4 regions of the Arhodomonas sp. KWT genome follow, and region 2 is predicted to be linked to each of the others. Evidence: predicted binding sites of a transcription regulator. Region 2 holds the regulator's gene; each other region holds the start of a gene.
What was found. Region 2 encodes FliA, which starts transcription of late flagellar genes. Its sites were predicted from a motif close to GCTAAAGTTNNNNNNNNNNCNGCCGATA; they were not measured.
Positions count from the first base shown of each region.

Region 1: a site for FliA is predicted at 3,749-3,776, ahead of G7A99_RS03210 (chemotaxis protein). Genes of this name have one in related genera too.
Region 3: a site for FliA is predicted at 3,004-3,031, ahead of G7A99_RS03065 (methyl-accepting chemotaxis protein). Genes of this name have one in related genera too.
Region 4: a site for FliA is predicted at 2,652-2,679, ahead of G7A99_RS06285 (methyl-accepting chemotaxis protein). Genes of this name have one in related genera too.

Region 1 is NZ_WNXE01000008.1:11,097-16,811, reverse strand. It holds gene G7A99_RS03230 (DUF2333 family protein) at 1-563, shown strand, start outside; gene G7A99_RS03225 (class II glutamine amidotransferase) at 560-1,411, opposite strand; gene G7A99_RS03220 (CoA pyrophosphatase) at 1,425-2,030, opposite strand; gene G7A99_RS03215 (hypothetical protein) at 2,175-2,777, shown strand; gene G7A99_RS03210 (chemotaxis protein) at 2,791-3,705, opposite strand; gene G7A99_RS03205 (diguanylate cyclase) at 3,958-5,676, shown strand.
Region 2 is NZ_WNXE01000001.1:46,624-52,338, reverse strand. It holds gene G7A99_RS00275 (chemotaxis protein CheA) at 1-216, opposite strand, end outside; gene G7A99_RS00270 (protein phosphatase CheZ) at 228-980, opposite strand; gene cheY (chemotaxis response regulator CheY) at 984-1,376, opposite strand; gene G7A99_RS00260 (RNA polymerase sigma factor FliA) at 1,477-2,202, opposite strand; gene G7A99_RS00255 (MinD/ParA family protein) at 2,199-3,038, opposite strand; gene flhF (flagellar biosynthesis protein FlhF) at 3,071-4,522, opposite strand; gene flhA (flagellar biosynthesis protein FlhA) at 4,554-5,715, opposite strand, start outside.
Region 3 is NZ_WNXE01000007.1:39,309-45,023, reverse strand. It holds gene G7A99_RS03080 (DUF502 domain-containing protein) at 1-361, opposite strand, end outside; gene G7A99_RS03075 (hypothetical protein) at 438-626, opposite strand; gene G7A99_RS03070 (DUF6763 family protein) at 876-1,163, opposite strand; gene G7A99_RS03065 (methyl-accepting chemotaxis protein) at 1,282-2,913, opposite strand; gene G7A99_RS03060 (hypothetical protein) at 3,171-4,172, shown strand; gene G7A99_RS03055 (DUF2157 domain-containing protein) at 4,169-5,188, shown strand; gene G7A99_RS03050 (hypothetical protein) at 5,268-5,645, opposite strand; gene G7A99_RS03045 (contractile injection system protein, VgrG/Pvc8 family) at 5,585-5,715, opposite strand, start outside.
Region 4 is NZ_WNXE01000021.1:28,176-33,890, forward strand. It holds gene G7A99_RS06265 (helix-turn-helix domain-containing protein) at 1-489, opposite strand, end outside; gene G7A99_RS06270 (hypothetical protein) at 887-1,192, opposite strand; gene G7A99_RS06275 (hypothetical protein) at 1,234-1,758, opposite strand; gene G7A99_RS06280 (Hsp20/alpha crystallin family protein) at 1,816-2,328, opposite strand; gene G7A99_RS06285 (methyl-accepting chemotaxis protein) at 2,720-4,327, shown strand; gene G7A99_RS06290 (YrhK family protein) at 4,351-4,650, opposite strand; gene G7A99_RS06295 (DUF2783 domain-containing protein) at 4,766-4,969, opposite strand; gene G7A99_RS06300 (FAD-dependent monooxygenase) at 4,969-5,715, opposite strand, start outside.

The DNA of each region.
Region 1 (5,715 bases), on a different contig from region 2:
CGGAGAAGGAATACCGCAAGGGTATCGGGGCGCTGGACCGCTATTTCGGGCGCCTCGTCGATCCGGACAATGCGGACTCCCAGTTCTACGCCCGTGCCGACAACCTCAACGAGTGGCTGGGGCTGGTGAACAAGCGCCTGGGCAGTCTGGCCCAGCGCCTGAGTGCCAGTGTCGGCGAATACCGTTACAACACCGATCTCGCCGGTGACCGGGCCGCACGTCAGGCCACACCGGGCCGCGGCAGCGCGGTGGTGGCGGAGACACCGTGGCTTCAGGTCGACGACGTGTTCTACGAGGCCCGGGGCAGCACCTGGGCGCTGATGCATTTCCTGCGGGCGGCGCGCGTCGATTTCGCCGACGTGCTCCGGGACAAGAACGCGGAAGCGAGCATGGACCAGATCATCCGCTCGCTGGAGCAGTCCCAGCGGCCGGTATGGAGCCCCGTCGTGCTCAACGGCGACGGCTTCGGACTGCTCGCCAACCACTCGCTCACCATGGCCTCCTACATCGCCCGGGCCAACGCGGCGATTATCGAGCTACGCCGGCTCCTCAGCGAGGGCTAGGGGACGCCCTGGCCCGCCACGCTACCGTTGCGCGGGTGATGCAGTGGCAGCGGGGTGATCGCCCCGCGGGGCCCCGCCTCGACCCGCCGAGGCCGCCCTCCCTCGAAGACGATCATCTCGCCGGCCCGGATCGGGCTCCAGACCTCGTTGTCCGTGAGTGGCTGGGTCGCGATGACCGTGACCACGTCGTCCGGCGTGGTGACCTCGGCGAAATCCACGCACACCTCCGCATCCCGCAGCCGCGCCTCGCCGAATGGCGCGCAGCGCGTCAGCCAGTGCAGGTGGGTCGAGCAGTACGTGTGGAGCACGTGACCGTCGGAGAGCAGCATGTTGAACGTCCCCTGCTCCTGGAGTCGCGCGCACAGCCGGCGGAGATAGCGCCACGCGGTTTCGCGCCGCCGCGGCGGCCGCGGGAAGCGCTCCCGGAGCTCGCCGAGCAGCCAGCAGAAGGCGTACTCGCTGTCGGTGTTGCCGATGGGGCGGTAGTGGCGCATGGGCCAGCGGCGCACGCCCCGCAGACGCCCGTTGTGGGCAAAGACCCAGGGCCGCCCCCAGAGCTCCCGCTGGAACGGATGGGTGTTCTCCAGCGCCACCCGGCCGTGGGTGCCCTGGCGGATGTGGCAGATGACGTTACGGCTCTTGATCGAATAACGCTGGATCAGCCGTGCGACCTCGGAGTCCGCGCTCGGCGCCGGGTCATGGAAGAGACGGCAGCCGCGGTCTTCGTAGAAGGCGATCCCCCAGCCGTCCCGATGCGGGCCGGTCCGTCCGCCGCGCTGCATCAGCCCGGTAAAGCTGAAGCAGATGTCGGTGGGGACGTTGGCGCTCATGCCCAGCAGCTCGCACATGGTATTGCAGGCCTCAGGGGGTTTCGGGGGCTTCGGGGCAATCGGCGAGCAGGCGGTAGAGGTCGCGCAGGATCGCCGCGGTGGCGCCCCAGATGTAGTAGTCCCGGTACGGGATCGCGCAGAGACGGTAGCGCCGTCCGCCGTGGCTGACAGGGTGCGGGCGGTGGTTGGTCACGTCCAGCACGTACTGGAGCGGCACTTCGAAGATCTCGTCGACCTCCACCGGGTCCGCAACCAGGTGCGCTTCCGGGTCCACCAGACCCACCCAGGGCTGGATACGGAAACCGGTGCCGGTGGGGTACTCGGGCAGGGAGCCGAGGAGCTCGACGGACGTCTGCGACAGGCCGATCTCCTCCTCGGCCTCACGCAGGGCCGCGGCGAGGCTGGAGGGATCGTTCGGCTCGATGCGTCCGCCGGGAAAGCTGATCTGTCCGGCGTGGGCACGCAGGTGGGGCGTGCGGCGCGTGAGGATCAGATGGAGGCCGCCGGGACGCTCGACCAGTGGCACGAGCACGGCGGCCGGGTGCAGCGGTGCGTCCTCCGGGATGGCGGCGCGGATCGGCATGCGCGCCGCCGCGAAGCGCTCTCTCACCCAGCAGGACTGAACCGGAACGGTCATGGATACCTTCATGCAAACGTAATACGAGGATTATAAGGGTTCGACGCCCGGGCGACAGGATCGTTCGTCCCCGCCGGAAGGACGTGCCTCGGCGGGGAAATTCAGTCATAATGGTGCCGGACTCCGAACGATGATGATCCGGCCATGCGTTATCTCAACGGCATACTGGGGGCATTTGCGATTCTCGCGGCCAGCGGCGGGCCCGCCGTGGCCGGCGAGGTGTGGCATAGCCCGATGCGCCCGCAGCTCGAGCTCACCACCGAGCTGAGCGAGGCGCTGAATGTCCGTTTCGGGATCAGCACGGATACGGATCCGAGCGTCGGCAGCGGGTGGCGCGGCTATGTCCCCACCGGGCGACAGGGACTCGGTGCCTCGGCAATGGTCGACTGGGAGTTCCCCGCGGCGTCCGGCATGCGCCTGACCGGCGGCGCCTTCTACGGCAACTCCGACTGGGGCTGGCAGGGGGGTGGCAGCGCGGGCGTGGACGGCAGTCACGACGACACCGGCTACAGCTTCGACGGCAGCGGCGACTGGACGCCCTACCTCGGCCTGGGGTGGGACCAGCACTTCGGCGAGGACAGCCGCCTGGGGCTGCAGCTCGACATGGGCGTGAAGTTCGAGGGTGTCACGGATCTCGACCGCAAGGATCAGCTCGATCGCATGCGCGAGGAAGCGGCGCTGAGTACGCAGTTCGAGAGCTTCCGCTACGTGCCCATGTTCTCCGCCGGGGTCGAATACCGGTTCTGATTGCGGGGCGTCATCAGCCGGTGACGCCCTCGCCCTCCTCCAGCATCGCGTTCACGTAACGGCCCAGCTCGCTGGCGTCGAACTTCGCCAGGAAGTCGTCCGCACCGACCTTCTCGACCATCGCCCGGTTGAACACGCCGGACAGCGAGCTGTGGAGCAGGATCTTCAGGCCGCGCAGGCGTTCGTCGGCACGGATGCGGCTGGTCAGGGTGTAGCCGTCCATGCGCGGCATCTCGATATCGGAGATCACCAGCGCGACCGAGGCGAGCGTTTCCTCGTCGGTGTCGCGCAGCCACTCCAGGGCCTCCTCACCGTTTTTGGCCACGGTCACGTCCCAGCCCGAGGGCTCGAGCGTGCGCTGGATCTGGTTACGGGCGACGCTGGAGTCGTCGACCACCAGCAGCCGGTTGCGCTGGGGCGGTGCGGCGCTGTGCTCGAAATCGACATCCCGGGGCAGCGGATCGCCCATGACCTCGGCCAGGACCTTCTCCACGTCGAGGATCTGCACGAGGACGCCGTCGACGCGGGTCACCGCCGTGACGTAGCCGCGGTCGGCGATGTGCTGGGGCGGCGGGAGGACGTCTTCCCAGCTGACGTTGACGATGCGGTCCACCTCGTCGACGAGGAAGCCCTGCACCGTCCGGTTGTACTCCGTGATCACCACCGAGCCCGCGTCGCCGTGCTCCGCCGATCGGATCGCCTGGGCAAGGTCGATGATGGGGATGGTCTGGCCCCGCAGGTGTGCGATCCCGCGCACACCGGGGCGCGAATCCGGCATGACCGTCACACGCGGCGAACGGATCACTTCGCGGATCTTGAACACGTTGATCCCGAAGTACCGCCGCCCGATCTTGAACAGCAGCATCTCGAACCGGTTGTGCCCGGCCAGCTGCGTGCGCTGGTCGATGCTGCCCATCGCCTTGGCCATATTTCCGCCCCCAGTCCCGTCGTGTAATCCCCGATGGTCATTATATCGGCCGAAGGGCGCCCGGCTATAGCCCTTTCGGGTTATCGGGGGCCTGTCGGGCGATGCCGGTTCCCGCCGCACGCCGCATGTCGTCCGGGAAGGTTTGCGTTCTCCCCCGGGGACCGGTACATGTGCACTTGAAGGGGGCGGCGCGCGGCTATTCGCCACGCCGTGACGAACGATAATGAAACGTTTCGCTAGGGGGGGGAGTCCGTGAGCCTCAAGACCCGATTCCTGCTCCTTGCCGCGACGTTGATCGTGCTGGCCTCCGTCGCCGCCTGGGCGGCCTTTCAGCGCATCGCCGAGGGGATTATCGAGCAGTGGGGACAACGGACCGCCGAACTCCAGGTTCAGTACGACAGCGCCCGGCTGCTGCAGCCGCTGGAGCGGGAGATCGCGCTCTCCCGCCAGCTGGCGGACTCGCTCGTGCTGCGCCGCTGGGCGAACGCCCCGGATGACCGGGCGCTCAGGCAGCAGGCCCTCCAGGAAATGGAGAGCTTCCGGCGCAATTTCCGCAGCAACAGCTACTTCGTCGCCCTGCGTGACTCCGGCGCCTACTACCACAACAATGCGGACAATGAATTCGAGGGCCGGGAACTGCGCTATAACCTGGACCCGAAGGATCCGGCCGATGCCTGGTTCTACCGGCTCATCGAGGCGGGGCGGGATTTCCATCTCAACGTCAATCCCGATGACGAGCTGGGGGTCACCAAGCTGTGGATCGACGTCCTGCTGCGTGCCGACGACGGCCGGGTTCTCGGCATCGTCGGCACGGGCCTGGATCTCGAGGACTTCCTGCGGGATACCGTTGACCTCAGTCAGCCGGGCATCACGACGCTGTTCGTCGACTACAACGGCGCGATCCAGCTCTACCGCGATCAGCGGCTGATCGACTTCGCCACCATCGTCAAGCCGGAGGGCCAGAAGAACACCATCGACCTGCTCCTGGACACGCCGACGGACGAGGCGCGAATCCAGGAAATGATGCTCTCGCTGCGCCAGGGGGATACGGGACCGGCGACGGTCCGTACCAACTTCGTCTCGGTCCGGGGCGAGCGTCACCTCGCCGGTATCGCTTATCTGCCCACCATCGGCTGGTACGAGGTCACGCTGCTCGACCTCGACACCCTGATGCCGGTGAACCGGTTCGCACCGGTGGCGGCGGTGTTCGCCGCCGCCCTGCTGGCGAGCCTGCTCGTTTTCCACCTGGCGGTGCAGAAGCAGATTCTCGGGCCGATCGGGGTCCTGGAGAGCGCAATGAACCGGGTGCGCCGCGGCGATCTCACCCCCGCCGCCCTACCCTCCGCGCCGGGGGAAATCGGCCGGCTGATCCAGCACTTCGACAGCATGGCCGGCGCCATCCGGTCCCAGACCTCGGAGCTCGAACGCAAGGTCGCCGAGCGCACCGAGGCCCTGCACAACCTCGCGCGCATCGATCCCCTGACCGAGCTCAGCAACCGCCGGGGCATGACCGAGCTCATCGTCGAGACCATCGCCCGCAGTACACGCGATCACCACGCCTTCGGGGTGATCTGGCTGGATCTGGATCACTTCAAGAGCCTGAACGACAGCCTCGGCCATTCCGCCGGAGACCGTGCCCTCACCGAGGTGGCACGGCTGCTCCGTGCCAGCCTCCGCGATTACGATCATGCCGCGCGCTGGGGTGGCGACGAGTTCCTGGTCCTGCTCTCGCCCTGCGACGCCCGGATACTCGGCCAGATCGCCGAACGCATCCGCGCGAGCATCGAATCGGACGCCCGCTCCGTCGGTCAGCCGCTTACCGTGAGCGTCGGCGCCTATCTGGCCCGGCCGGGGGAGGATATGGAACGCGTGCTCCGGCGTGCCGACGAGGCCCTGTACGCGGCCAAGGCCGGCGGTCGTAACGGTCTGCGCATCGCCGGTCGCGCGGGAACCTCGAGACCGCCGGCGTAGCGGCTCGTCGGAAACGGGCGGGGGGCATGCGGGGCCGGC
Region 2 (5,715 bases):
GTCCTCGGTCTGATGGCAGACGTCGACGAGCTCGTCGAGGCCGAGGAATCCGGCACCGCCCTTGATGGTATGAAAGCCGCGGAACACCGAATTGAGGAGGTCGCGGTCCTCCGGCGCCTGCTCCAGCGAGACGAGCTGCTCGCCGAGTCCCTCGAGGATCTCCCGGGACTCCACCAGAAAGTCCTGGACGATGTCGTCCTGCGGATCGATAGCCATGCGTGTCTCCCTCAGAAGCCGAGGCTGGAGAGCAGGTCGTCGACGTCGTCCTGGCCCGATACGACATCGTCGTCGTCCTGGCCCGGGACCGCAGGTCCACTGAGCTGCTGCTCCGCACGTTCATCCGCCTTATCGGCAGCACGCGGCTTTTCTTCAGCGATCCGCGCCCCGGAAATGCGCACGAGCTCGACCAGGCCGTCCTCGACCTCCTGAACCAGGGTGATGACGCGGCGGATGATCTGGCCGGTGATGTCCTGGTAATCCTGCGCCATCAACGCTTCGGAAAGCGCGTTGTGGAGTGTCTTGCCGTTGTCTGCGGCGGCGGCCAGGAAGGCCTCGATGTCGTGGCTGAGGCCCCGGAAATCGTCGGCGCTCAGCTCACGCCGGCGGAACTGCTGCCACCGCTCGTGGAGCGTCCCGGCCCGGGCAGCGACCTCGTCGGCCAGCGGCAGGCTGGTCTCGACGGCCTCCAGCGTGCGGTGGGCGGCACGGGAGGTCACCTCGATGACATGGTTGAGCCGCTCCCGGGCATCGGGGATCTCGCTCGCGGCGATATCGGTGAGGCGGCTGTCCACGCGAAAGGACTTGAGGGCCTCGTGGAGCTCGCGGGTAAGCTGGCCGATCTCCTGGAAGAGCTCGCTCTCACGCAGTCGCGTTAGCTCATCGACGGTCTCCTGCATGCCCGGGTCGTCGCCGGCCTCGACACGTTCGATGAGCGTGCGTGCTAGCGCGAGATATTCCTGGCTGCGCTGGCTGTCGCTCATCGCCTAACCCCCCGCATTGATGCGCTCGAAGATCTTCTCGATCTTCTCCTTGAGCGTCACGGCGGTGAAGGGCTTGACGATATAGCCGTTCACGCCCGCCTGGGCCGCCGCGATGATCTGCTCGCGCTTGGCCTCGGCGGTGACCATCAGGATGGGCAGCTCGGCCAGTTCCTCATCGGCACGGACGTTCTTGAGCAGGTCCATACCGGTCATGCCCGGCATGTTCCAGTCCGTGATGAGCAGGTCGAAACCGCCACGCTTGAGTATGGGCAGCGCGGTGTTGCCGTCGTCGGCCTCCGAGATGTTGTCGAAGCCGAGATCCCGCAGAAGATTACGGATAATGCGCCGCATGGTGGAAAAATCGTCCACCACGAGGATTTTCATGTGCTTGTCCAGTGCCACGCCGATCCCCCTGAGTGGAAACGCGAGTTATTGTGAGGCCTCACCGCCGGCGGCGGTGTGCACGCCCCCGTCGCGGGGGCGCCCCGATCGGTGTCTATCCATCCAACCAATCGGCAAGGGAGGCCTTGAGCTTTAGCATTATCTTGCCACGAATCTGGCTGACACGTGACTCGCTCACCCCGAGGACCTCGCCGATCTCGCGCAGATTGAGTTCCTCGTCATAGTAGAGCTGCATCACCAGCTGGTCGCGTTCACTGAGGCCGCGGATGGCCTCGGCAAGGTCGGCGCGGAAGTGACCGTCGGTCAGCACGTCCTGCGGTGACGGGCCATCCCCGGCGGGGTCGTGGGTCTCGCCGGTCTGCGGATCCGTCTGGTCCATGCTGAACAGGTGCGCGCTCGAGGCGTCGGCGAGCATACCGTGGTAGTCGTCGACACTCACGCCCAGCCTGGCGGCGACCTCGGCGTCCCGGGGCTCACGGCCGAGCTCGTTCTCCAGGACGTGGATGGCTTCGGCGGCCTCCCGGGAGCGGCGGTGCACGGAACGCGGTGTCCAGTCGAGGCGCCGGATCTCATCGAGCATGGCACCGCGGATGCGGATGCCGGCATAGGTCTGGAACGAGGCGCCCTGGCTGGCGTCGAACTGCCGCGCCGCCTCCAGCAGGCCGACCATGCCCGCCTGGATGAGGTCCTCGATCTGCACGCTCGGAGGCAGTCGGCTCGCCAGGTGGTGAGCGATGCGTCGCACCAGCGGGGCGTTCGCCACCAGCAGGTCGTCGCTGCTCCCCCGCTGGACCGCCTCGTAGAGCGCATGTCCATTCATTCGGAGACCTCCCGGACGCGACTGCCATAGCGTATGACACGCTCGACGAAGAACTCCAGCTGGCCGTCGGCGCGGCTCGGCAGCGGCCACTGTTCGAGGCGCGCCGCCAGCGCCTGGAAGGCCCGGGCCGACGGGCAGGAGGGATACATCGAGACCACCGCGCGCTGGCGCTGAACCGCGGCACGCAGGCGATCGTCCTCGGGGACGGCGCCGAGGTATTCCAAGGTCACGTCCAGGAAGCGGTCGAGCACGCGCGCGAGCTTGCCGTAGAGATTCTGGCCCTCCCGCGGCCCCGGGACACGGTTGGCGACCATGTGGAAACGCTGCACGCCGTGGTCGCGGTTGAGCACCTTGATCAGCGCGTAGGCATCGGTGAGCGAGGACGGCTCGTCGCAGACCACCACCAGGACCTCCCGCGCGGCGCGGGCGAAGCTCATCACCGAGTCGGAGATGCCGGCGGCGGTATCGACGAACAGGTAATCAAGGTCAACGGCGAGCTCGCTGAAGCTGCGGATCAGGCCCGCGTGCTCGGCGCCGGAGAGCTCGGCCATGCGCTGGGTTCCCGAGGAGGCGGGAACGATGTGAATGCCCTCCGGTCCCTCGAGCAGGACCTCCTCCAGCCCGGCCTCGCCATCCAGCACATGGGCGAGATTACGCTTGGGCGAGAGCCCCAGGAGCACGTCCACGTTGGCGAGGCCGAGATCGGCATCGAAGAGCATCACGCCACGCCCCTCCCGCGCCAGGGCGCTCGCCAGATTCACGGATACGTTGGTCTTGCCCACGCCCCCCTTGCCGCTGGCCACCGCGACCACCTTGACCGGCTTCGGCTCGCTCATTCGTCTCAATCCCGCTGCCTGATCCATGCCCCTCAGCCCTGCCGTGCCAGGCTGCCCGCGAAGGCCACCGCCAGGGACTCGTCGTCCTCGTTCTCACCGTCGCTATCCGCCGCGAGGGCCTCCGCCTCGCCGACCAGCGCATCCGCCCGCGCCGGGCGCAGATCCTCGGGCACGCGCTGACCGTCGGCCACGTACGCAATCGGCAGCCGGCCACGCATCACCGCCGTGAGCACCCCGCCCAGACTCGCAGCCTCGTCGACCTTGCTCAGGATACACCCCACCGGGCCCACGGCGCGAAATGCGCGCAGGGTCTCCATCAGGGTCGGCAGCTGGGTGTTCGCCGACAGCACCAGGTACGGCCGGATCCGATGGGCGCCGTCCTTGAGCGCGCGCATCTGCTCGGCGAGGCGCATGTCGCGCTGGCTCATCCCGGCGGTGTCGATGAGCACCAGGCGCCGGTCGGAGAAATCGTCGAGCAGCTCGGCGAGCTCCTCGCCGTCGGCCGCGGCATGAACCGGCACACCGAGGATCCGCGCGAAGTTGCGCAGCTGCTCCTGGCCGCCGATGCGGAAGTTGTCCGTGGTCACCAGCGCCACCTGGTTGCGACCGTGGCGCAGGGTAAAGCGGGCCGCCAGCTTGGCGACAGTGGTGGTCTTGCCCACCCCGGTGGGGCCGACGACGGCCACCGCCCCGCCCCGCTCGATGATTTCGTCGTCGCTGGTGGCCACGTGCTCGGTGACCAGGGACATGGCCTCACGCCAGGCGTGATCCGGGTCCTCACGGCTGGTAACCGCGTCGGCGAGGCCGCGGCAGACGTCCGGGCCGAACCCCATGCCGTGCAGCCGGCGCATCAGCGTCGCCCGGGCGGGCGTGGCACGGCCCATCTGCTGCCACTCCATGAGCGTGAGCTGGTTCTCGAACAGCGAGCGCAGGGTGCGCAGCTCCTCGCGCATGGCCTGCATGGCTGGCTCCTGGGTCCACTCGATGCGGTTGCTCGCCGAGCGCGTCCGGCGGGTGCCCGCGGGCTCGGGGTCGTCGTCGTCGCCGCTATCGTCACCGCCGGCGAAACGCTCGTAGTCCAACGCGAGCGACGGTGCGCCGTCGCGCCGTCGCGTCGGCGCCGGTTTATCGTCACCCGCCGGGCCCTCGTCCCCGTCATCCCCCACCGTCACCGAGAAACCCCCGGCCGGAGCCGTGTCCTCCCGGGCCGCTGCATCGGCGTCGGCGCGGGCGAGCAGCCGCTCGAATCCGTCCGCCCCGCCGCCGGTGATCTCGCCGGCCCCACCGGCATGCCGCGCGGTCCGGCGCTCCTCGCGGGCGACGGCCTCGCGCACCGCCTGCTCGTCATAGTCCACCGCCGAGATCACCTCGACGCCCCCCTCCACCCGTCGCGAGGAGAGGATGACCGCATCCGCGCCGTGCGACTCGCGCACCTGACGCATGGCTGAACGCATGTCCTCGGCGAATACGCGCTTGATCTTCATGCTGCCGCTCCACTAGGGCCGTCAAACCGGGTCAGCCCGCCTGCGAGACCTCCTGCTGTCCCACCGTGGCGACGACCCGGACCTCCCGTTCGTCGGGTATCTCGTTGTAGGAAAGCACGTGCAGTCCGGGACTCGCGTGCCGCGTGAGCCGGTAGAGCCAGCTCCTGAGTCCCGGCGAGGTGAGCAGCACCGCGGGCTGACCGCTCATCTCCTGGCGCCGGGCACTCTGGGTCAGCGAGCGCTGCAGACGCTCGGCGAGCCCCGGCTCGAAGCCGGCGGCCCCCTCGGATACCCCCTGGATAGTGTCTTGCAACAACTGTTCCAGCTGTGGCTCCAGCGTAATCACCGGCAGCTCGCCGTTGATGCCGGAGATCCCCTGGACGATCATCCGGCCCAGGGCCTCGCGCACGATCTGCGTGAGCTGCTGCGGGTCCTGAACCCGCGGGCCGTGCTCCGCCAGGGTCTCGACGATGGAGCGCATATCCCGCAGCGGCACCCGCTCCGAGAGCAGGTTCTGGAGGACCTTGGTGACCACCGACAGCGACAGGGTGGTCGGAACCAGCTCCTCGACCAGCTTGGGCTGCTGGCGCGCGAGCATGTCCAGCAGCTTCTGGGTCTCGTCGTGGCCGAGCAGCTGGTGGGCGTTGTCCTGGACGACCTGGCTGAGATGGGTGGCAACCACGGTGCTGCTGTCAACCACGGTGTAGCCCAGGCTCTGGGCATAGTCGCGCTGATTGGCGTCGATCCAGACCGCCTCCAGGCCGAAGGCGGGATCCCGCGTCGGCGCACCGTCTAGCCGACCGGACACGGTCCCCGGATTGATCGCCAGCTCCCGGCCGGGCTGGACCTCGGCCTCGCCCACGGGCACCCCCAGGACGCTGATCCGGTAGGCGTTCGGGGCAAGATCGAGGTTGTCACGGATGTGCACCGACGGCACCAGAAAGCCGAGGTCCTGGGAAACCTTCTTGCGCACACCCTTGATCCGGGTGAGCAGCTGGCCGTCCTGGTTACGGTCCACCAGCGGGATCAGCCCGTAGCCCACCTCCAGACCGACGGTATCCACCGGCGGCACGTCCTCCCAGGTGAGCTCGCGCTGCTCCGGCCGCGACGCCTCCGCCTCCTGACCCGCCGGCGCCGGTGTCTCCGCCGCCGCGGTCTCCTCCTCCCGGCGCTTCTGCCACCAGGCCCCCCCC
Region 3 (5,715 bases), on a different contig from region 2:
CGCGCACGAGCACGGGGCGGCCGGTGTCCTGGCCGTCGTGGGGGGAGAACATCTGCATGACGTCGCGGATCGAGCCGTAAATGGTCTTGATCAGCGGGATGTGTTCCAGCAGGCGCTCGCTCAGATCGAACAGCCGGCGCACGATCCAGACCTGCATCAGCACGCCCACGCCGAAGACCAGCGCGACACCCAGCAGCAGTCCCAGACCCGGGAAGGCCAGGGTGTCCGGCAGCAGCCACTCGCTGATCGCGCCGAGTACGCGCTCGGCATACAGACCCAGCCATGCCAGTAGCGCGAAGGTCAGGGCGATCGGCACGACCGCGGCGAGTCCGGACAGGAATATGCGTCCAAGGGTTTTCATTGTCTTTTGTCCCGGTCGCTGTGTGATGGGCACGGGGCGGTCGATGCCGCACCCGTACCCGATAAGGGAAGGGGTGTCAGTTGCCGTCGCTCATGTTGTCCGTGGTTTCCTCCATCTCGTCGCCGGCCTCCTCGATCGCCTGGCCGGTATCTTCGACGGCCTCGTCCACCTGCTCGCCCGCCTTCTCCGCGGGGCCTTCGTCGTCACAGGCGACCAGACCGAATCCGAGCATAAGGGCAAGGGCGAGAAAAAGGGTGCGTCGCATTCCGGTTCTCCATTGTCCGGGGGTGAGTTCGGTACCGGCCGGGGTGCCATCGGCGATGCGCCGTACCCACGGCCGCTCTATGGCCCCGTCACCCGCATTGACCCGCCGTCGATGCACCAGGCCTCTCCGGCGGGGCCCTCTGCCTGCGACGATGGGATCGGGGGCGTACGCCGTCAACGACCGCCGGATAGCCGTGCTGGCCGGTGGCGGTGTGTCCGCGTATGGCGACACCGCGGCGGTGCAGCGGGGTTAAAGGTCCGGGTCGTCCAGCGGGCTGGATGCGGAGTGGGGCTGGGGGACGTCCTCGGTGCCGACGTCTTCGCGGCTGACGTCCATGGAGCCGGACCAGTCCTCCGGGGGCTCGATGGGACGGGCGCTGATATCGAGCCAGGTCTCCATGTCCAGTGCCTCCACGGCACCGTCGAAGTACTGGATCTCGATGCTATCGTCATCGCTCTCGAAGGCGACGACCTCGAAGCTGTCCCCTGACGGGGTCATGTACCAGTCCCCGACCACGGGGTCGTGACCGACAGCCATCGCGGGACCTCCTCCACCTGTTCCGGATGCCCTGAGGCAAGCCTGCTTCACGTATAGGAAGCGACCGCCGTCGCTGCAACGGCGGTCTGACGGGCGGCGGAAGCGCCCCCCCCCGGCATCAGGCGATGCGGAAGCGGCGGAACATCTCGTCGAGTCGGCGGGAAAGACTGTCGAGCTCCCCGGCCGCGTGGCTGATGCCCTGCGCCCCTTCGTCGGAGCGCGAGGTCAGCTCGGCGACCTCGGTAATGGTCCGGTTGATGTCCTCGGAGACGGTGCTCTGCTCTTCCGTGGCGGTGGCGATCTGCAGGTTGAGATCCCGCATGGTCGAAACGGCCGTCTCGACGTCGCGGATGGCCGTCGCGGTGGACTCGGCCTGCTCCAGCGTCGATCCGGCGCGCTCGCGTCCCTTCCGGGTGAGGTCGCCCGCGGTGGTCGCCGCGGACTGGAGCTTCTCGATGGTCTGGCGGATCTCCTCGGTGGATTCCTGGGTACGCTGGGCGAGGGTGCGTACCTCCTCGGCCACCACCGCGAAGCCGCGGCCGTGCTCGCCGGCCCGCGCGGACTCGATGGCGGCGTTGAGGGCGAGGAGGTTAGTCTGCTCGGCAATGCCGCGGATGACCTCGAGTACGGTGCCGATCTCGGTGGTGTCCTGCTGCAGCTGCTCCATGGCGTTACCGAGCTCGCTCACGAGATCGTCCATGTGCTTGACGGCCGTGACGTTCTCGTCCATCGCCCGGAGGCTACTCTGGGTGTTGTCGCCCGCCTGGTCCGCGGCGGAGGCGGCATCAGAGGCATTGCGGGCGACTTCCTGGATCGTGGCGGACATCTCCGAGATGGAGCTGGCGCTGCCTTCGGTGCGCGAGCGTACCTCGGAGCTGTCGTCCGCGAGACCGGACGCCGTCCGGGTCAGCTCCTGCGCCGTCTCGGCGAGCGACCGGGCCGCTTCCTGCATCCGTGCGAGCATGTCGGTGATGTTGCTGCGCATGCCCTTCAAACCCTCGGAGAGGCGGCCGAGTTCATCTGCGCGGTCGACGCCGGTGTCGTTCCGGAAGTCGCCGTGGGAGTACGCGTCGATGGCGTCGGCGAGCCGGCGGGTGGGGTGTACCACGCTGCGGTTGAGCATCCAGAACAGCAGAGCCAGGGCCACGATGGAGACGCCGACGATGACGGGCAGGCTCCAGTCGGTGGCGATACCGGCCGTCCGGGACGCGGCTTCGCGCTGCTGGCGGGTGAGCGTGCCGATCTGGTCAGCTGCCTTGCTCAGCAGCTCGGTCGGTCCGCGATCGATGCCACGGACCGCGGTGTCGCCGGCACGGTGGTCGAAGCCGCTATCGACGAACGCCTTGTAGCCCTGCCGGTACTGTTCGGCCATGTTCTCGTGGGCGGTGAGGAATTTCTGCAGTGTCGAGCGGATCGCCGGCGTCGGGGCCGCAGCAATCAGGTCCTCGATGCGGGACTGCACCTCGCCTTCGGTCTCGCGGAACTGGCGCCAGTACTTCTCGCGCTGAGCGTCGTCACTGCCGCGCAGCAGTACGTTCTTCCACTCCTGGACCTGCTGCTTGAACAGCCGGTTGGTCGCGAGGATCTCGGTCTCGGCGTGGACGTAGCGTGTGAGCAGGCGTTCGTAGTCGCCGATGCTCGTGTTGAGCCGCACCACGGCGATCACCGCCGTAATGCAGACCACGGCCATCGCCAGGCCGACGGATGCCAGCAGCCAGTTACGCAGGCTGGATTTGAGCCAAGTCATCATCGATGTAGTTCCCCGGGCAGTCAACGTGAGCAGTTCCTACCGCGAACGAGTAATGGTGGTTAAGCTTTATGGTTCGTGGTGTCGACGGTGTATCGGCACGGCGGGGCGGTGCCTTAAGGCCTGGCGGCGAACGTCGTGGCAGTGGCCGATGGGCGGTATTCGCAGGGGCCTGGACGGCGATGCGCTGGCGAGCAACAGGCGTTCGATGCAGCGGTCCGGTCACGGGTCGGCGGGCGCCTCACCGACGCGACGGACCGATGGAACAGGGCGGAGGCATGGCGCAGGGATTCCGTGAACGCATGGCCGCGGAGGTCGCGGCGTGGCGGCACCAGGGCGTGGTCGACGACGATCTGGCCGCACGTCTCGCTGCGCGATACGCTGACGCGGAGGGCGCCGGGGCAATGGCGGTCCGGTTGCTGGGGGGGATCGCGGTAGTCCTGCTTGCCGCTTCTTCCCTCGCCGGGGTGGGGATCCTGCTGCAGAGCGCCTCCCCCGTTGCCCTGGCCGTGCTGGTACTGGCCGCCGCTTTCGCTGCCGGCTGGGCGGGGATCGGCCTGGCGCGGGATCGACGCCGGGGGCTGACCGTCACCGGCGGGGTGCTCATCACCTTTGCGCTCGCGGCTGGTTACGCCGGGGCGTTGCTGTTGTACTTCGGTCTTGGCGGCGGGGGCGGGGCGGACATCCCGCTGCTGGCGATGCTGCTCACGGCGATTGCCGCCCTGGCGGTGGCCTATTCGAACGCCCTGCGGTGGCCCTTGTTCCTGGGGCTGCTTCTGCTCTTCCACTGGGCGGGCACCCGTCATGGCTATATCGGTCATGGTGGCTATTTCCTGGACATCCAGAATGAACGGGACATGGCGGTCGCCGGTCTCACGGCGGTCGTGTTCGGTGTCCTGCACGAGTCGGTGGGCGAAAGGCGCTGGCTGCGACGCCAGGTCGGTTTCGGACATCTCTGGCTGGTCTGGGGGCTGGTCTATTTCAATCTCTGCCTCTGGATACTCTCCATACGGCCCGGAGGCACCGGCTGGGTGCTGGCGTTCAGCGCCGCCGGCGTCGCCCAGATCGTGGCCGGGGCGGTGCTCCGGGACGGACGCTTCACCGGGTTCGGCGTCGTTTTCCTGGCTATCGATGTGTATACGCGGCTGTTCGAACGGTTCTGGGACGAGGTCTCCATCGGGGGGTTCCTGCTGGTCTGCGGACTGCTCGGTGTCGGCATCGGGGGCATGTGTGAGCGCTTCGGCGCGGGGCGGGCGTCATGAGTCCCGCGCGCTTCAGACGGCGGGTGCGCCGTGAGCTTGCGGCGCTGCGACGCGAAGGTGTGCTCGACGACGCCGGGTTCTCCGCCCTTGCGGCCCGTTATCCCGATGCCGGCTGGGACTGGCGTTCGCTGGGGCGGTGGTTCGCGATATTCGGCGGTATCAGTGCCGCGGCCGGCGTGGTCCTGCTGGGCCGTGAGCTGCTCGGTTTCTCGCTGGCAAGGCTCGCCGCGGTGCTCGGTGTCTGCGTCGTCGCCGCTTTCGCGGGCGGCCTCCGGCTCAGGCGGCGCGGCGGTTACCACTGGACACCCCGGGGCCTGGAGCTTCTGGGCGGCCTGCTGGTGATCGCCCTGACCTTTACCGTGGGGGCGATCATCTCGGCCGGCTCCGGCAACTGGCCGGCGCTGCTGCTTATCGACCTGGGGGTGCTCCTGGTCCTGGCGTACGTGCTGGACAACCTGCTGCTCCTGATCGCGGCGGCGGTGGTGTTCTTCGCCTGGTTCGGCGGGGCCACCGGTTATGCCTCGGGCTGGGGCGTGTACTGGTTCGGGATGAGTTATCCGCTGCGTTTCCTTCTGGCCGGTCTCGCCGTCGCTCTCGCCGGCGGGCTCCACCGACTGGCGGAGGCGGGGCCTTTGGCCCGCTATCGCGGCTTTTTCCTGGTGTGGCTGTCCGCCGGGGTGTTCTTTGCGGAGATGGCGCTGTGGCTGCTGTCCCTGTTCGGCAGCTTCGAGCTGTCGGATGGCTTTCACCGGGCCGGTGCCGGGGAACTGTGGCTGTTCAACCTCGCCTGGCTCGGTCTCAATGCCGCGCTCATGTCGCTTGGAATCCGTTACCGGCTGCGGATGCTGCGTGGCTATGCCTGGACATTCCTCGTCATCCAGGGCTACACCCAGTTCTTCCGGTTTTTCGGGCATGCCCTGGGCCCGGTATTCACCGGCTTCGTGATGGGAGCGGCCACCCTGGCCCTGGTGGTGTGGGCGGAGCGCCGCAGGCGGGAGGCAAGCGGCACCGGTTAGCACGGGTCGCCGCGACCGTCGCGGGGGGCGGTGCGGGACCATGGGCCCGGGACGCCACGGGTGTGTCCCGGGGGCTGCCCTATGCGGTGCTTTGCGAACGCGTAGCCGCCCCGCCTTGGGCCAGGCCGGGCGCTGTGCTGGGAGAGGCCTGCGTCAGCAGCACATCATCGGCGCCGGCGTAGATGCGGCGCGAGCGCAGGTAGCCGGCGCCGAGCCAGGACGGCTCGCGGGCGTCGACGGGCATGCCGGGGGGTATCCGCCCGGTGCGCTCGTAGTAGGCGGCGTAGCCCTGCTCCTCGTCGCTGAGCGAGATGCCGAGGCGCCGGGCATTGAGGGCAAAGCGCTCGTCGCCGTCGAGCAGCTGCTTGTACCGCACCAGGTCCTTGATGTGGCCGATCACCTCTGTGCGATCGTCGGCGAGAAAGCCGGCGATGGCGTCGTGGACGTAGTGATCCATGAGCGTGGCCACCGCGGCCGGCGGGCGGCCTCGGCGACGAGGGCGTGGAGGGGGCGCTCGCTGGCGTCGG
Region 4 (5,715 bases), on a different contig from region 2:
CGGAGCGAGTCCGAGATAGCTGCCGAGCTCAGCCTGGGACATGGCCAGACGCAGGGCGGTCGGTGACAGACCCCGGCCCGCGAAGCGCTCGGACAGGCTCATCAGACCCACGGCGAAACGCTCCTCCGCGGTACGCTTGAGCAGGGCCAGCCGCATCTCGTGCTCGGCGGCGATCTGGCGGCTCATCGCCTGAAGGAGGCGGTGCTGCAGGGCGGGCACCTCGCTGAGGAGCGGCTGCAGACGGGCGAAGGGGATGACACCGACACTCGCGGTCTCGAGCACGCAGGCGTCCGTCAGGTAGGTGCTGCCACCGATCGCATCAAGACCGACGATGTCACCGGGAAAACTGAAGCCGATGACGCGCTCCTCCCCGTCCTCGGTGACGGCGCAGGTTTTGACCGTACCCGCGCGGACCGTGTACAGCGCTGCGAACGGGGAGCCGGCGTGGTAGAGGTACTGCCCCAGGACCATCGGGCGTCCCACTTCCACGATCCGGCGGAGCGTCCTCGCCTCGGTACACTCATCCCTGCAATGGAATACGCACGGTGAGCTGCCGCACAGGGGGCAGTCCGGGCGGAATTCGACAACGGCGTCTCTGCCCTGGCGTGTATCCATACCGCGTCCCTCCCTAAACGCCAGCCCCTCGATGGCGATGCCCTGTCGGCACCCGTGCTCGATCAGGCCCCATCCCTGGTCAAGAAGACACCATCGACGCGGGGACGCTGTCCACCGGCGCGCGCCGGTGGACAGCGTTTCACGGGATTTCCCGGAAAATATAGACGCATCACGCCACAGGCAAAACGGAATAACTTCTCAGAAATTCAGATCATTGCCGGAATCGACGCGTTAGTGGACCGGTGGCCGGCATACGCCGACGAGCGTTGTATCAGCGCGCCGTCGGCGGCCACCGCATGCGCACGGCATCCGTTCCATAGCCGCGCTTCAGGGCATACGCCTGGGCACGCTGCGGGGTACAGAAACGCAACGGTGCGCCGTCCTCATGATCAAGCACGGCCCACTCGCATTCACCCTCCTGCTCCACCCAGGCCCAGAGCACGTAGCAGCCACTACCGTCCCAGGCGGGATGGATCTCGCAGCCGAAGCGCCGACGGCGCCGTGCCGCCAGAGCGGTACGGGCCGTGGGCGCCCGCCGTGGCCACGCAAACACCGCTGTCCGATCGATATCGGGCATGACTCTCTCCTCCCTGGCGATTCGGGGCTCCCGGATCCGAGCTAGCCCTGGGCCGCCGACTGTCCGCCGGTTTCCGACCTCGGTTGTCCACGGGACGCCGTGCGCCCGCCACGGGTGGCCCGTGCCGACGATTTCGACGACGCGGCCTGCGGCTCGTCCGCCCCGCTACGGGCCGAACTGCCCGCTTCGCCCCACATAGCCGGCATCGCACCGGTCAACGCATTCACGGACGCGCCCTCGAGGGCGCGGAACCACGCCGTCCAGAGGCGTTCCCGGGTGTCGATACCCTGCTCAATGAGGCCAAGCGCGGATTCCCAGAGGGCGCCGCTCGCCGGCTGCTCACGGGCCTGGGCACGCCAGGCGTGAACCATCGCACGCTCGAGCCCGATGGTCCGTTCCACCGCGTTGTGGGCCACGGCGACGCCCTCACGGTAGGCGCGCTCCGGACCGTCCGCCCCGTAACCGAGGCAGGCGGCGCTGCGCATCGCGCCCTCCGAGATATCGCGCCCGACATCCAGCATTTCGTGGTTGAACGTGTTCAGAGATCGTAGTGATGATGTCGTCATCGTCCTTTCCTCCATGCAGTCCTCGCCCCAGGGGCGACACGACGATCAAGCCCGCCCTCAGCGCACCTCGATACGCCGGCGGCGGGCTTCCTTCACCTTGGGCAGCGTGATCTCGAGGATGCCGTCCGCGAAGCGGGCATCCGCCTTGTCCGCGTCGACCTTGGCCGGCAGGGACACCGTGCGACTGAACGCCCCGCGGGCGATCTCGCTGCGGAAATAGGCCCCTTCTTCCGCGCGCTTCTCGCTCGCCGTTGCCCCCCGGATGGTGACCGTGGCGTCCGTCACCGAGACGTCGAGGTCCCTGCGCTGCACCCCCGGCAGCTCGGCGCGCAGCAGCACGTCGCTGTCGCGCTCGAGCAGGTCCACCCGCGGGATCCGGCCCTCGCCGCCCCCTGCGATGCGCTCCCACAGCGGATGTTCCCAGCGGAACGGGCGCATCCACCCGCGCTCGAACACCGTGTCCATGAACCGGTCGACATCGTCGAAAACACCCATCGTGCGACCCGTCGGCGCCGGCGTCTGCTCCGCCGGCACCGCCTTCGGCGCGTCCGCCTTCATCTCCTTGGCCATCTCGTATTCCTCCCGGAATCACCCAACATCACGCCCCCGGAGATCCGACTCCGGCGCGCCCCGGTTATCCACCGGCACGCACTGGGAATCACGTTATGCCCGGCCCTGGTGCGCCGGGGATGACGACGGTCAATTACGGTGCCTGCGGCCGCGAAACGCCGATGAACGGAGACCGCGCCGCCGCCGGCCCCCATACGGCGCAGCGCCCGCCACAACCGGCCCGGTGGTGTCGAACCGCCGGCGGCCTGTCTCCGAACAGCGACAGCCACCGAGCTGATCCAGCTCAAGAGGCGGCCGTCCCGGCCCGGTAGAATCCGAAATGGACTAAACAAGGACCCCGACGTGCCGATAAGACCGGGGCAAAGGGACGAGGGGGCAGAAAGGACGGGGCATGCGACGTATATCCATCAAGCTGAAGATCCTGCCGGCGATTGCCGGCGTATTCCTGCTCGCGATGGCGCTGGTGACGGTCTACTCGGCACACCGCCAGCGCGCCCGGGTGCTCGACAACGCCGTGGCACAGGCCGACACCCTGATCTCCAGCCACCTGGACAGCCTCAATGCACTGATGCTGACCGGGCAGATGAAACGCCGCGGTATCCTCTTCCGTAAGCTCGAGTCCCACCAGAACGTAATCTCCGCGCGTACCCTGCGCGGCAAGCCTGTCCAGGCGCTCTACGGCCCGGGCATGGACGAGGAGCAGCCCCGGGACGCCATCGACCGTCGTGTCCTTTCCGGCGAGCGCGTCGTCTCGGTGGCGCAGGGCGAGGACGGCCGCGCCCTCACCGTGGCCGTCCCCCACCTCAACCTCACCGACTATCACGGCACCAACTGCACCGGCTGCCACGCGAACGCCGACGAGGGCGCCGTGCTCGGTGCTACACGCGTCCGTTTCTCAATGGCCGGCATGGACACAGCGGTCTGGCGGGACATCACCACCACGGTGGGCATCAACCTCGCCATTTTCCTCGCCGGACTGGCGGTGCTAAGCGCCGTTATCGGCCGGGTGGTGATCCGGCCGCTACGGGCCCTGCGCGACACCACCGAGGCCGTCGCCTCCGAGGAGGACCTGCGTCCACGCATCGACGTGCGCGGCAACGACGAGTTCCGCAGCGTGGCCGATGCGGTCAACCGGCTGCTGGAGCACTTCCAGTCCACCGTGCGCAGCCTGGCCGGAGAAACGGAGCGCCTGCGCGACGCCGCCTCCACGCTCACCGAACAGACCCAGCGCACCCGCGAGGGCGCGAACACGGAGGCCGAGCGGATCGAGAGCCTGAATCAGGCGATGACCGAGGTACGCGAGGCCGCACGGGAAGTCGCCGACAACGCCGACGAGGCCAGTCGCGCCGCCGACGACGCGCGGGATCAGGCCAACAACGGCCACGCCCGCGTCGATGAGGTCTCCCGGGCGATCAGCCGGCTCGCCGACGGGGTCGCCGAGGCCGGCCGGATGGTGGAGTCGCTGGCGCAGGGCACGGAGAGCGCCAAGGAGGTCCTCGGGGTGATCGACAACATCGCCGAGCGCACCAACCTGCTCGCCCTCAACGCCGCCATCGAGGCGGCCCGCGCCGGCGAGCAGGGTCGCGGCTTCGCCGTGGTCGCCGAGGAAGTGCGCTCTCTCGCCGCCCGCACGCAGGAGGCCACCGGCGACGTGGCCGAGACCATCGAGAAGCTCGTCGCCTCCTCCCGCGAGGCTGCACAGGCGATGGCACGCAGCCGTGACGACGCGGGGACCACGGTCAGTGCAGTCGACACGGCCGGCGAGGCCCTTCGCGCCATCAACGAGGCCGTGGACGCGATTACCGGGATCAACCACCGTATCGCCGATGCCGCGGGCCGCCAGAATGAGACGGTCACGGTGGCCGACGGCCACACCCGGGACATCGCCGAGGTCAGCGAGGAGACGGTGACCGGGGCGCAGCGTACGGAACAGGCCGGCGGACAGGTGGCGCAGAGCGCCGAGGCACTGGAGCGGGTGGTCACACGCTTCCGCACCTGAAGGCGGCGGACGGCACGGCGGCACTACATCTCCCAGCGGCTCGGCGGGACGTGGCGCAGGTGAATACGGTGCGCGAGCCGGAGCGTCGGGCGCAGCATGAACTGCGCACTGCCGATAATGAACAGCCACACACCGACCGGCTCCCAGTCCGGGTAAAGGAAAAGGATACTGCCCACCAGGAACCAGCCGGCGACGAGGAAGTCGTTGAAGATGCTGGCCGCCTCGTAGCGCCGGCGGATCACCAGCTGCTCGGGGCCGAGGGTGAGGGTCATGGCGCTCGGATCGTCACCGTCGCCATAGCCGATGTGTCGTGCATGGGCCATGGGGCGCTCCTCTCTGCCGGGTGGGTACCGTGGCAGTCTCCCCCATCACCCGGCAACGCGCAAAGCCCCGCCCCTCGGCGGTGTTGTCCCGGCATACAACGCACGGCGCGGGCGCTCAGTCACCGATATCCCGGGCCGCCTCGTCGATGGCCGCACGGACCCGCTCGCCGTCGCCCACACGGTGGGCAAGCGCCAGGGAGAGCTTGGCCAGGAACAGCGATGTCTGCCGTTCCGGCAACCTATCCAACGTCTCCGCGATCCGCTCGTAGGCCGCCTCCAGCTCCGGGAACGGCAGGTGCTCTTCAGTATGCGACGCCATCAGGACATCCCTCCGGTAGCGGTGGCCAGGGCACGGTACAGGGCGGCCGTGTCGAGGTCGCGCCAACGCGCGGCGACGTGCCGGTCCGGGCGCACGAGATAGCAGCTCCCGGCCCGCGCGCCGTAGGCAGCGGCGATACCGCGGTCGGGATCCGGAACCGGCGTCCACGGTGCGTGTTCGTCGACCCGCGCGCCCACGACGAGGCAGTGCAGCGGCATCGCCCCGCCGGCGAGTGCCTCCAGTGACTCCCGGTGTGCCGGCTCGACGTCCCCCGCGTCGCTGAAGTACAGCAGGTTGAAGCCCGGGCCGAGGTGATCCAGGAGGTAGTCGTCCTCACCGAGCCGGCGGTTCACCAGCGGTGCCCCCGGCGCAGGCCCCGCCGCGAACCCCGGCACCGTGTCCGGCGTGGTCAATGGGCTGTCGGCGTAGGTGTAGGGTGTGACCTGGCGGGGGTTGGCGAACCCGCCGGCATAGTCGCAGCTCAGCGAGAGCGACAGCGCTGCATCGCGCATGAGCCGATAGCCCCGCGTCGGCGGGGTCATGAAGCGGGTGCTGCGCCCGGCGTTGGCGAAGACGTCCAGCGTCGCGCCGCGGCGCTCCGGGGTATAGCTCGCCAGCAGACTATCTCCACCCCAGCCCCGGATCCGCCAGGCGAGCTTCCAGCCCGCGTCCATGGCGTCGGCAAAGCCGTTGTTGAGACCGCGCACGCCGAATATCGGCACCAGGTGGGCGGCATCACCGATGAA